DNA from 2 places in the Nocardia sp. NPDC058666 genome. Region 2 is predicted to be linked to the other one. Evidence: riboswitches for the same ligand, from Rfam matches in the RefSeq annotation. Region 2 holds a riboswitch; the other holds the start of a gene.

Region 1 (5,441 bases), on a different contig from region 2:
TGGAAGCCGATCAGCGCGGTCGGCGACGCCCACACCTTCCAGCTGGGGGAGTCGGGCCCGAAGAACCCGTAGTCGTCGCGGCGCAGGGTAGACGCATCGAATGCCATGGCACGTGCTCCTTTGCAAGTGAATACAACACCACCGTAGCAATGGCGTGAGTTGAATACAACGGTTGCGTAGGATTTGTGGGAGCGGATCGGCCGCGGGGTATCGTCCAGGGGAGGAAAGGCAGGTGGGCGCGTGACCGCGACGCAGGATCAACGACCGCGACGCCGCTATGCCCCGCGTCTGCCGCCGCAGGAACGCCGCGCGCAACTGCTCGACGCCGCGTTCACCGTGCTGGGCCGCATGGAACTGCACGAGCTGAGCATGGAAGCCGTCGCGCAGGAAGCAGGCGTCGGAAAACCGGTGCTGTACACGGTGTTCTCCACGCGCGCCGAACTGGTGGAAGCGCTTTTGGAACGCGAACGCGAACGCGGGCTGGAGCAGATCGCCGACACGCTGCCCGAAGACCTGCTCGGCGCCGACCCGGTGACCGCCGCGTCGTCGACGGTGGAAGCGTTCGTCGGTGTGGCACTGGCGAATCCGACGCGCTGGCGCCTGATCCTGGCCACGCCCGCGAGCGCGCCCGACGAATACCGTGCGGCCCTTCGTGCTGCACGCACCGACATTCTGGAACGCGCGGAAGCGCTTGTCCGCATGGGTGTTTCGCTGTCACCACGCTGGTCGGACATGGACGCCGAACTGCTGGCGAACTCGGTGCTCACCGTCGCGGAAATGCTGGGTCGACTGGCCGTCAACGACCCGGAACGGTATCCGCGCGAACGACTTCAGGAATATGTCCGCTCGATCGTCACCCTGCTGACCGGGCCGTGAAGCTCAGCGGTTCTCCCGCGCCAACCGCATCGTCTCGGTGAGCAACTTCGACACCGCGGCCGCCTCGGTGAGGAACCCGTCGTGCCCGTCGCGCGAATGCACGATCTCCAAACCCGCACAGCCGGGCAGACCTTCGGCCAGCTCGGCCTGAGTGTTCAACGGGTACAGGCGATCCGAGTCGACCCCGCCGACCACACAGGGCACCGGAGTCGAGGCGAGCGCGGCAGCGACACCGCCGCGGCCACGACCCACATCGTGTCGGTTCATCGCTTCACTGAGCAGCACATACGTCGCCGGATCGAAACGCTGACACAGCTTTTCGGCCTGATGCTCGAGGTAGCTCTGCACCGCGTAACGGCCCCCGGTCCACGGATCCTCGTCACCCTGGGCGCGATTGGTGAACCGGTGATCGAGTTCGCCGTCGGTGCGGTAGGTCAGGTGCGCGATGCGGCGAGCCAGCCCCATGCCGGTCATCGGCGCGCGGCCGGTGCCGTGATAGTTGCCGCCCTGCCAGTCGGGATCGGCGGTTATCACGGCCATCTGGGTGGTCTGGGTGCCGATCTGATCCGCGGTCGCACGCGCGCCCACGGCCAGGATCAGCGCCGCCGAAACCCGTTCGGGCGCACCGATGATCCACTCGAGCACCCGCATGCCGCCCATCGAACCGCCGACCACCGCGCCCAGGCGCGCGATCCCCAGCGCGTCGAACAGCTGCATCTCGGCGCGCACCTGATCGCGGATGTTCAACGCGGGAAACCGTGCGCCCCAAGGCTTTCCGTCGGGCGCGAGCGAAGACGGGCCGGTGCTGCCCTTGCAGCCGCCCAGCACGTTGGTGGCGATCACGCACCACTGGTCGGTGTCGATCGGCGCGCCGGGCCCGACCATGCCCTCCCACCAGCCGGGTGCCCCGTCGGGCCCACCGACGACATGCGAGTCGCCGGTGAGCGCGTGTTCCACGAGCACCACATTGTCCAGCGCGGGCGACAGCTGCCCCCAGCGCTGCACCGCCAGCCGCGCATCGGGGATCACGGCGCCGTTCTCCAGCGTCACGTCTCCGATGGCGACCACGCCGACTCGCCCGTCCAGCGGTGGCAGCAGGTCCACTCCGGTTCCGGGCGCGGCGATCGGCGATTCGGTGCTCACAGTCACGTCGTCGCCGCCGCGAACCCGACCCGTAGGTCGGCCAGAATGTCGTCGATACCCTCGATGCCCACCGCGAGCCGGACCAGGCCGGGGGTGACGCCGGCCGCCAACTGCTCGTCGGGCGTCAACTGCGAGTGCGTGGTCGACGCCGGGTGGATCACCAGAGAACGCACATCTCCGATGTTAGCCACATGGCTGTGCAGGCTGAGCGCGTCGACGAACTTCTTGCCCGCATCGACACCGCCGGCCAGCTCGAACGCCACGATCGCGCCCGCACCCTTCGGTGCCAACTGCTTGGCCCGCGCGTACCAGGGTGAGGACTCGAGACCCGCGTAATGCACGGCGTCCACACCCGGCTGCTGGGCGACGAACTTCGCCACGGCTTCGGCATTGCTGACATGCCGTTCCACCCGCAAACTCAGCGTCTCGATGCCCTGCGCGATGAGGAACGCGTTGAACGGCGACACCGCCGCGCCCAGATCGCGCAGCAACTGCACGCGCGCCTTCAACGCGAACGCGGGCGCACCCAGATCGGCGAACACCGCACCGTGGTAACTGGGATCGGGCTCGGTGAAACCGGGGAAGCGGGCGTTGCCGTCGGCGTCGCGCACGGTCCAATCGAAGGTGCCACCGTCCACGATCACGCCGGCCACGGCCGCACCGTGTCCGCCCAGGTACTTCGTCGCGGAGTGCACGACGATGTCGGCGCCGTGCGCAAGCGGCTGGATGAGGTACGGGGTGGCGACGGTGTTGTCGACGATCAGCGGAACGCCGTTGTCGTGCGCGACACCGGCGATGCCGGGAATGTCGAGCACCGCGCTGCTGGGGTTGGCGATGGTCTCGCCGTAGAACGCTTTGGTGTTGGGCCGCACGGCCGCCTGCCACTGCGTCAGGTCATCGGGGTCCTCGACGAACGAGACCGTGATGCCCAGCTTGGGCAGCGAGTAGTGGAACAGGTTGTACGTGCCGCCGTAGAGATGCGGGCTGGACACGATGTGGTCGCCCGCGCTTGCCAGGTTCAGGATCGCGTACGTCTCCGCGGCCTGGCCCGACGCCACCAGCAGCGCCGCGACGCCACCTTCCAGCGCGGCCACCCGCTGCTCCACCGCGTCCTGGGTGGGGTTCATGATCCGGGTGTAGATGTTGCCCGGTTCGGCCAGACCGAACAGCGCCGCCGCGTGATCGGTGTCGCGGAACGTGTACGAGGTGGTCTGGTAGATCGGCAGCGCCCGCGCGTTGGTGCTCGCGTCGGGGGCCTGGCCGGAGTGGATCTGCTTGGTCTCGAACGACCAGTTCTCGGGCAGGGAGGTGTCGGTCATGTCGTGCTCCAGTGGGTGTTCGCCGGGGATCTCGTCAACTGGGTCGGATCGTCGGACAACAACACATGGGGGGCCTCCTGCAACGCGCGCTTGCTCTCGACTTTCGAGAGCCCGGTCATCACCCGGAGCACCCCACCGCAGCTGGAGGGTTGCCGACCAGCGAGCCGGGGCTTGACGCTGGCACTCATGACCTTGCCGTCATGTTAACCGGACATCGCACGCACGCGGAAACTTCCCCCGCATTTCCCGCCGAAGATCACTGCGGTGGCGGTGTGGCAGGCGCTGGCGTGTCGTTGGTGGCCGGTGCGCGGGGAGCGCGGGCGGGTCGCGACGACCGATGGGTAAGCTGGATGCCCAGCAGGGGGAAACGAGGTATGGCCGGGTGCCTCGCGCGCGTATCGCACAGTTCGCCCTCCCCTCGCGGTGAGGTGACCGGTAGCAGTACGCTCGTCATGTTTGCACCAAGAGTTTGCATAACGATGTCACGCAACCAACGCGCGGCATATACGGTTTGTTGGAATAGCTGGGGTCCGCTCACAAGCGTGTTCGCCTGGCCGTGCAATAAAAGGGCACCCACCGAGGAGGACACGAAGATCCATGTCCAAGATCAAGGTTGAAGGCACCGTTGTAGAGCTCGACGGCGACGAGATGACCCGGATCATCTGGCAGTTCATCAAGGACAAGCTGATCCATCCCTATCTCGACGTGAACCTCGAGTATTACGACCTCGGTATCGAGTACCGCGACAAGACAGACGACCAGGTCACGATCGACGCGGCCAACGCCATCAAGAAGTACGGCGTGGGCGTCAAGTGCGCCACCATCACCCCCGACGAAGCGCGGGTGGAGGAGTTCGGCCTCAAGAAGATGTGGCGCTCGCCCAACGGCACCATCCGAAACATTCTGGGTGGCACCATCTTCCGCGCGCCGATCATCATCTCCAACGTGCCCCGCCTGGTGCCCGGCTGGACCAAGCCGATCATCATCGGCCGCCACGCGTTCGGCGACCAGTACCGCGCCACCGACTTCAAGGTCTACGAGGCGGGCACCGTCACGCTGACCTTCACGCCCGAAGACGGCAGCGAGCCGATCGTGCACGAGGTCGTGAAGATGCCCGAAGACGGCGGCGTCGTCATGGGTATGTACAACTTCAAGAAGTCCATCGAGGACTTCGCGCGGGCCTCGTTCAACTACGGCCTGCAGCAGAACTACCCGGTGTACCTCTCCACGAAGAACACCATCCTCAAGGCCTACGACGGCATGTTCAAAGACACCTTCGAGGAAGTCTTCGACGCCGAGTTCAAGGCCGAGTTCGACGCGGCGGGCCTGACCTACGAGCACCGCCTCATCGACGACATGGTCGCCTCCTCCATGAAATGGGAGGGCGGCTACGTCTGGGCCTGCAAGAACTACGACGGCGACGTGCAGTCCGACACCGTGGCGCAGGGCTTCGGCTCGCTGGGCCTGATGACCTCGGTGCTGCTCACGCCCGACGGCCGTACCTGTGAAGCGGAGGCCGCACACGGCACCGTCACCCGGCACTTCCGTCAGCACCAGCAGGGCAAGCCCACCTCGACCAACCCGATCGCGTCGATCTTCGCGTGGACGCGTGGGCTCGAGCACCGCGGCAAGCTGGACAACACCCCCGAGGTGATCGGCTTCGCCCAGGCGCTCGAGGATGTGGTCATCAAGACCGTCGAGGGCGGTCAGATGACGAAGGACCTCGCCGCGCTCGTGGGCGGGGACCAGGGATACTTGAGCACCGAGGAGTTCCTCGGTGCGCTCGATGTGAACCTGGCACGCGCTCTGAAGTGAGTCCCGGTCCGTAATCATGGACCTGCACGGCTGCAAAAGCGCTCGCATCGAATCCGATGCGAGCGCTTTTTTGTGCCTGTACCCGGCCGGTCAGCCCACGGTGGGCCAACTCACGCCGGTCTCGGGTAGCGAATAGGTACTGATCGTCGTTGCATGGAAGCGTGCCTACTTCCATCGCCGCCCCTGAACGCCTCGACGAGCCACGTACCAACTGGCACGTCCCGGCGATGCTCGCGTTGGCGCTGGGTGGGTTCGGGATCGGGACCACCGAATTCGTGACCATGGGGT
Region 2 (5,441 bases):
GTCGGTCAGGTACGACAGGATCTTCTCGTCTTTGGCGGTCACCAGTTAATTGTCCGCTAAAAGTCGGGGCCGTGGGTGATGAAACTTCCGGCCGTGCTCGCGGCGCGATGTCGGGGTCGTTGACTAGGGTCGTGGGGCAGGGGCGTGCGGCGAACGACAGGAGTAGCGGGAATGGTGGAGCTCAAGCTCGGGTACAAGGCATCGGCGGAGCAGTTCGGGCCGCGGGAGCTGGTCGAACTCGGCGTCGCCGCCGAGCAGCACGGCCTCGACAGCGCGACCGTGAGCGACCACTTCCAGCCGTGGCGCCACGACGGCGGGCACGCGCCGTTCTCGCTGGCCTGGCTCGCGGCCGTCGGCGAGCGCACCGACCGCATCCAGCTCGGCACCTCGGTGCTCACCCCCACCTTCCGCTACAACCCCGCCGTGATCGCACAGGCCTTCGCGACGCTGGGCTGCCTCTACCCGAACCGGATCATGCTCGGGGTCGGCACCGGTGAGGCGCTCAACGAGATCGCGACCGGTTTCAAAGGCGAATGGCCCGATTTCAAGGAGCGTTTCGCTCGCCTGCGCGAAGCGGTGAAGCTGATGCGCGAACTGTGGACCGGCGACCGCGTCGATTTCGACGGCGAGTACTACCACACCGTCGGGGCCTCCATCTATGACGTGCCCAAGGGCGGTATCCCCGTCTACATCGCCGCGGGCGGCCCGGTGGTGGCCAGGTACGCGGGTCGCGCGGGCGACGGTTTCATCTGCACCTCGGGCAAAGGCATGGACCTGTACACCGAGAAGCTGCTGCCCGCCGTCGCGGAAGGCGCCGCCAAGGCCGACCGCAACGTCGCCGACATCGACAAGATGATCGAGATCAAGATCTCCTACGACACCGATCCCGAACTGGCACTACAGAACACGCGCTTCTGGGCCCCGCTGTCGCTGACCCCCGAACAGAAGCACGACATCACCGACCCGATTGAAATGGAAAAGGCCGCCGACGCCCTCCCGATCGAACAGGTAGCCAAGCGCTGGATCGTGGCCAGCGACCCCGAAGACGCTGTCGCCCAGATCAAGCCATACATCGACGCGGGCCTGAACCACCTGGTCTTCCACGCCCCCGGCCAAGATCAGCTCCGCTTCCTCGACCTGTTCAAGCGGGATCTGGCTCCGCGTCTGCGCGCACTGGGCTGAGGGTCCGAAAGGCCGCCCCGGCGGTAATGTCCGGGCCGAACGCGAGTCGTCGCGTTCGGCCGGGGCCACATTATTGCGGAACGGCATACCATGGGACCCACGATGCCAACTCAGCTTCGTGTGACGGCGAACCGTCCCATGGCCGTGTGTGGAATTCCTCGGCGAGAATTCCAGCATAGTTTTTCGAGCTGTTCTCGGGCGTCAGGTTCGACACATACAGGTCGGCGACCGGAAAATCGTAGGGCACCTTCTTCACCACGTGCGCGATCGCAGTCGCCGCAGGTCGCAGGTCGTCCAACCGGCCTTTCGAGTCGGCGACCGCCAGGTAGATATTCACACCGAGTACGCCTTCGGTGTCGTTCTTGTTGATGCTCACGTTGTACAGGCAATAGCCCGGCGGCAACGTGTCTGCCTTGTCGATCGCGGCCCTGGTTTCCCGTTCGAATTCTTTGGTTTCCAGTTTCGCCGTCGTCTCGCACTTTTGCGAGTGGTTGTCCGCCGACATGCACCCGGTGGCAACCATCGACATCGCGGCAACTGCGATTGCCAACCACAATGCGCTCCCGCGCCGAGTCGACGGTCGCGAATTGTCAGCCATCAGTGTTCACCATCCATCTCACCTCATAGATATCGGTTGTGCAGGTAGTCACGGGAGGATGAGCAGGGTCGAGCGGTAGTGGCGCATTGCGGTCAGCACCTGTTCCGCGGGTGCGCCGAGCATGGACGAGGTGCGCTGGACGAATATCCGGGCGTGGGCCACCTCGTCCCGCGCGAAGCGGCCGGACCGGCGATGGTCCAGTCCGGCCGCGGTCACGACCATTTCCGGTCGTCGCAGGTTGTGCGACTCCCCCAGCAGTCATGGTCGCAGTGTAAATCCTTGGCCGCGATCATCTTTGGTCATCGCGAGGATGCGCGCAGTCAGCTCAGGGCGTGGTCGAGGTCGCCTAGGAGGTCGTCGAGGTCTTCCAGGCCTACCGAGATGCGGACTACCCCGTCGGACAAGCCGATTGAGGCTCGGCCTTCTGGGCCCATGGCTCGGTGGGTGGTGGTGGCGGGGTGGGTGATCATGGTTTTGGCGTCGCCGAGGTTGTTGGAGATGTCGATGATGCGGAGGCGGTTCAGGACCTCGAAGGCTCGCTTTTTGCCGTCGTCGCCGTTGAGGGCGAAGGTGACTACGGTGCCGCCGCCGGTCATCTGGTCCAGGGCCAACGCGTGTTGGGGGTGGGATTCCAGGAAGGGGTATTTCACCCAGTCGACCGATTTGTTGGTCTCGAGGAACTTGGCCACTTGCAGGGCCGACTCGGTGGAGTGGCGCACGCGCAGCGGCATGGTTTCCAAACCCTTGAGCAAGGTCCACGCGTTGAAGGGGCTCAGGGCGGGGCCGGTGTGGCGCATCAGGGTTTTCACCGGGCCGTCGATGTAGTCCTTGGCGCCGAGGATCGCGCCGCCGAGGACTCGGCCCTGGCCGTCGATGTGTTTGGTGCCGGAGTAGACGACCACGTCGGCGCCGAGTTCGAAGCCGCGTTGCAGCAGGGGGGTGGCGAAGACGTTGTCCAGCACCACCTTTGCGCCTGCGGCGTGGGCGAGTTCGGTGACCTTGCGGACGTCGACCAGGGTCTGCATCGGGTTGGCGGGGGTTTCGAAGAACACGGCCTGGGTCGGCACGGAAAGTGCCTGCTCCCACTGGTCGAGGTCGTCGCCGTCGACGAAGACGGTTTCGATGCCCCAGCGCGGCAGGATCTCGTTGCAGACCACGAAGCACGAGCCGAACAGGCTGCGGGCGGCGACGAGTCGGTCGCCTGCCTTCAGAAGTGCGCCGAGAGCTGTGAAGACCGCGGACATACCGGATGCGGTCGCGAAGGCCGCTTCGGCGCCGTCGAGCAAGCGGATGCGCTCCTCGAACATGGCCACGGTCGGGTTGCCGAAGCGGGAGTAGACGAAGTGCTCGACGTCGCCGGTGAAGGCGGCCTCGGCGGCTTCAGCGTTCTCGTAGACGAAACCCGAGGTCAGGTACAGCGCCTCGGACGTCTCGTCGAAGCCGGAACGGCGCAGGCCGCCACGCACACCGAGCGTGGCGGGGCCGACGCCCTCGGGCAGGGGCTTGTCGAACGAACCACCGGTGATCATGCGTTGACCTCACGCCACGGCAGGCCGACAGCGCGCCAACCGGTGCTGCCGCGCTGACCGAACGCGTCGGGACCACCTTCGAAACCGTCGAGCACGTTGTAGGACGGTGCCACGCCCGCCGCCGTCGCCAGGTTCGCCGCGTGCGCGGAACGCTGACCGGAGCGACACAGGAACACCACCGGTGCATCGTCGGGACGTCCGGCCAGTGCCTTGTCCAGCTGCACGCCGAAGTCCGGATTGCGGGTGCCGGTGCCGTCGACCCATTCGATGAAATGGGCGGGGCGATCGATGGAGCTGGTGTCGGGGATGCCGATGTGTGCCCACTCGCCTTCGGTGCGCACGTCGACCAGCACGGCGCCGGGGTGCTCGGTGAGCAACTCCCACGCCTGCTCAGGGGTGATATCGCCGGCGTAAGTCATGTCGATCCTCCTGCGTGAATCCGCTCTTGCCGTGCCGGAACTCCGGAAAACACGGCCAGGTCGTCACCCGGAGCACCCCACCGCGGAGGAGGGTTGCCGACCAGCGAGCCGGGGCTTGACGCTGGCACTCATGACCTTGCGATCTGAGATTGCCTCGGACCCGGTCATCGTGTCAAACGATTCAGAACGAGCACACCAGCCACGCGCCGTCGCCGCGGGTCAGTTTCCAGGCGGTGGACTTCGGGTTTCCGTCTACCACCACGGTGGCGTCGATTTTGGCGCGATCACCGTTGACGGTGGCGTTGGTGAACCCCTTGCCGTCGATGGTGACGGTAGATTTCGGGCCGCCTAGCTGTTCGGACAGGCCAGAAGCCTCCTCGTTGAAGCCCTCGCAGGCCACCCCGGTCGGCGGACGCAGGTCACTGCGGGAACGCGCGTCGATATAGTTGGTGACAGCGGCGGCGAGACGGTCGGCCTCTGTGACATTTTTCTCAGCCGGTGACAGCAGTCCGCCCAGCACGATGCCGATGAGCACGATGATCGCCACCACCGCGGCCGCCACGAACGGGACGATGGAACGCTTGTCGGTCTGATCCACCACGATGGGCTGGTCTTCCGAGCCAGTTTGCTCCTCGTTCATGCTGTAATCCTGACAGACCCGCGCGGGCAGCCACACCGCGCTCCGGGTCGCCGCAACGCCGCAGCTAGAATCGCGTTCGATGCGGCCAGCTGTCACTTAGCCGGACTGCTGACTTAGCCTGAGCTAAGTTGACGCCGTCAAATCAGTTCTCGACCAAAGGGTGCGCGTAGACATGACCGAACAGAGTGCAGCTACTCGCCCACTTCGCATCGCGATCGTGGGCGCGGGACCGGCCGGTATCTACGCCGCCGACGCCCTGATGAAGTCCGATGCCGACGTGAGCATCGACCTCTACGAGCGCATGCCCGCTCCCTTCGGCCTGATCCGCTACGGCGTCGCACCGGACCACCCGCGCATCAAGGGCATCATCACCGCGCTGCACAAGGTCTTGGACAAAGACCAGGTGCGGCTGCTGGGCAATATCGACTACGGCACCGATATCACCCTCGATGACCTGCGCCAGTTCTACGACGCGGTGATCTTCTCCACCGGCGCCAACGCCGACCGCGCCCTGGACATCCCCGGCATCGAACTGGATGGTTCGTTCGGTGCCGCGGACTTCGTGTCCTGGTACGACGGCCACCCCGACGTGCCGCGCACCTGGCCCCTGGACGCGGAGAAGGTCGCGGTGCTGGGCGTGGGCAACGTCGCGCTGGATGTCGCGCGTGTGCTGGCCAAGACCGGCGACGAACTGCTGGCCACCGAAATCCCGCCCAACGTCTACGAAGGCCTCAAGGGCAACAAAGCCCTCGAGGTCCACGTGTTCGGTCGTCGCGGGCCCGCACAGGCCAAGTTCACCCCGCTGGAACTGCGCGAACTGGACCACTCGCCCACCATCGAGGTCATCGTCAACCCCGAAGACATCGACTACGACGAGGGCTCCGAAGCCGCGCGGCGTAACTCCAAGCAGGTCGACATGGTCGCGAACACCCTCGAACAGTGGGCCATTCGCGATCACGGCGATCGTCCGCACAAGCTGTTCCTGCACTTCTTCGAATCCCCCGCCGAGGTCCTGGGCGACAACGGCAAGGTCGTCGGCCTGAAGACCGAGCGCACGCAACTCGACGGCACCG

Evidence for each region. Region 2 has a riboswitch for S-adenosylmethionine ahead of ACFWVD_RS17365 (rhodanese-like domain-containing protein). Riboswitches for the same ligand answer to the same signal wherever they lie in the genome.
Region 1: linked by a shared signal. The riboswitch ahead of ACFWVD_RS26050 (bifunctional o-acetylhomoserine/o-acetylserine sulfhydrylase) and the one ahead of ACFWVD_RS17365 (rhodanese-like domain-containing protein) in region 2 are both predicted to bind S-adenosylmethionine.

Annotation. Positions count from the first base shown of each region.
Region 1 is NZ_JBHXRY010000018.1:24,659-30,099, forward strand. Features, by position in the region: gene ACFWVD_RS26035 (oxygenase MpaB family protein) at 1-107, opposite strand, end outside; gene ACFWVD_RS26040 (TetR/AcrR family transcriptional regulator) at 241-876, shown strand; gene ACFWVD_RS26045 (homoserine O-acetyltransferase) at 880-2,025, opposite strand; gene ACFWVD_RS26050 (bifunctional o-acetylhomoserine/o-acetylserine sulfhydrylase) at 2,022-3,338, opposite strand; SAM riboswitch class IV at 3,420-3,530, opposite strand; gene ACFWVD_RS26055 (NADP-dependent isocitrate dehydrogenase) at 3,936-5,153, shown strand; gene ACFWVD_RS26060 (MFS transporter) at 5,327-5,441, shown strand, end outside.
Region 2 is NZ_JBHXRY010000006.1:266,233-271,673, forward strand. Features, by position in the region: gene ACFWVD_RS17340 (HAD-IIA family hydrolase) at 1-42, opposite strand, end outside; gene fgd (glucose-6-phosphate dehydrogenase (coenzyme-F420)) at 172-1,182, shown strand; gene ACFWVD_RS17350 (hypothetical protein) at 1,253-1,780, opposite strand; gene ACFWVD_RS17355 (hypothetical protein) at 1,829-2,002, opposite strand; gene ACFWVD_RS17360 (O-succinylhomoserine sulfhydrylase) at 2,101-3,309, opposite strand; gene ACFWVD_RS17365 (rhodanese-like domain-containing protein) at 3,306-3,728, opposite strand; SAM riboswitch class IV at 3,746-3,864, opposite strand; gene ACFWVD_RS17370 (hypothetical protein) at 3,910-4,368, opposite strand; gene ACFWVD_RS17375 (FAD-dependent oxidoreductase) at 4,541-5,441, shown strand, end outside.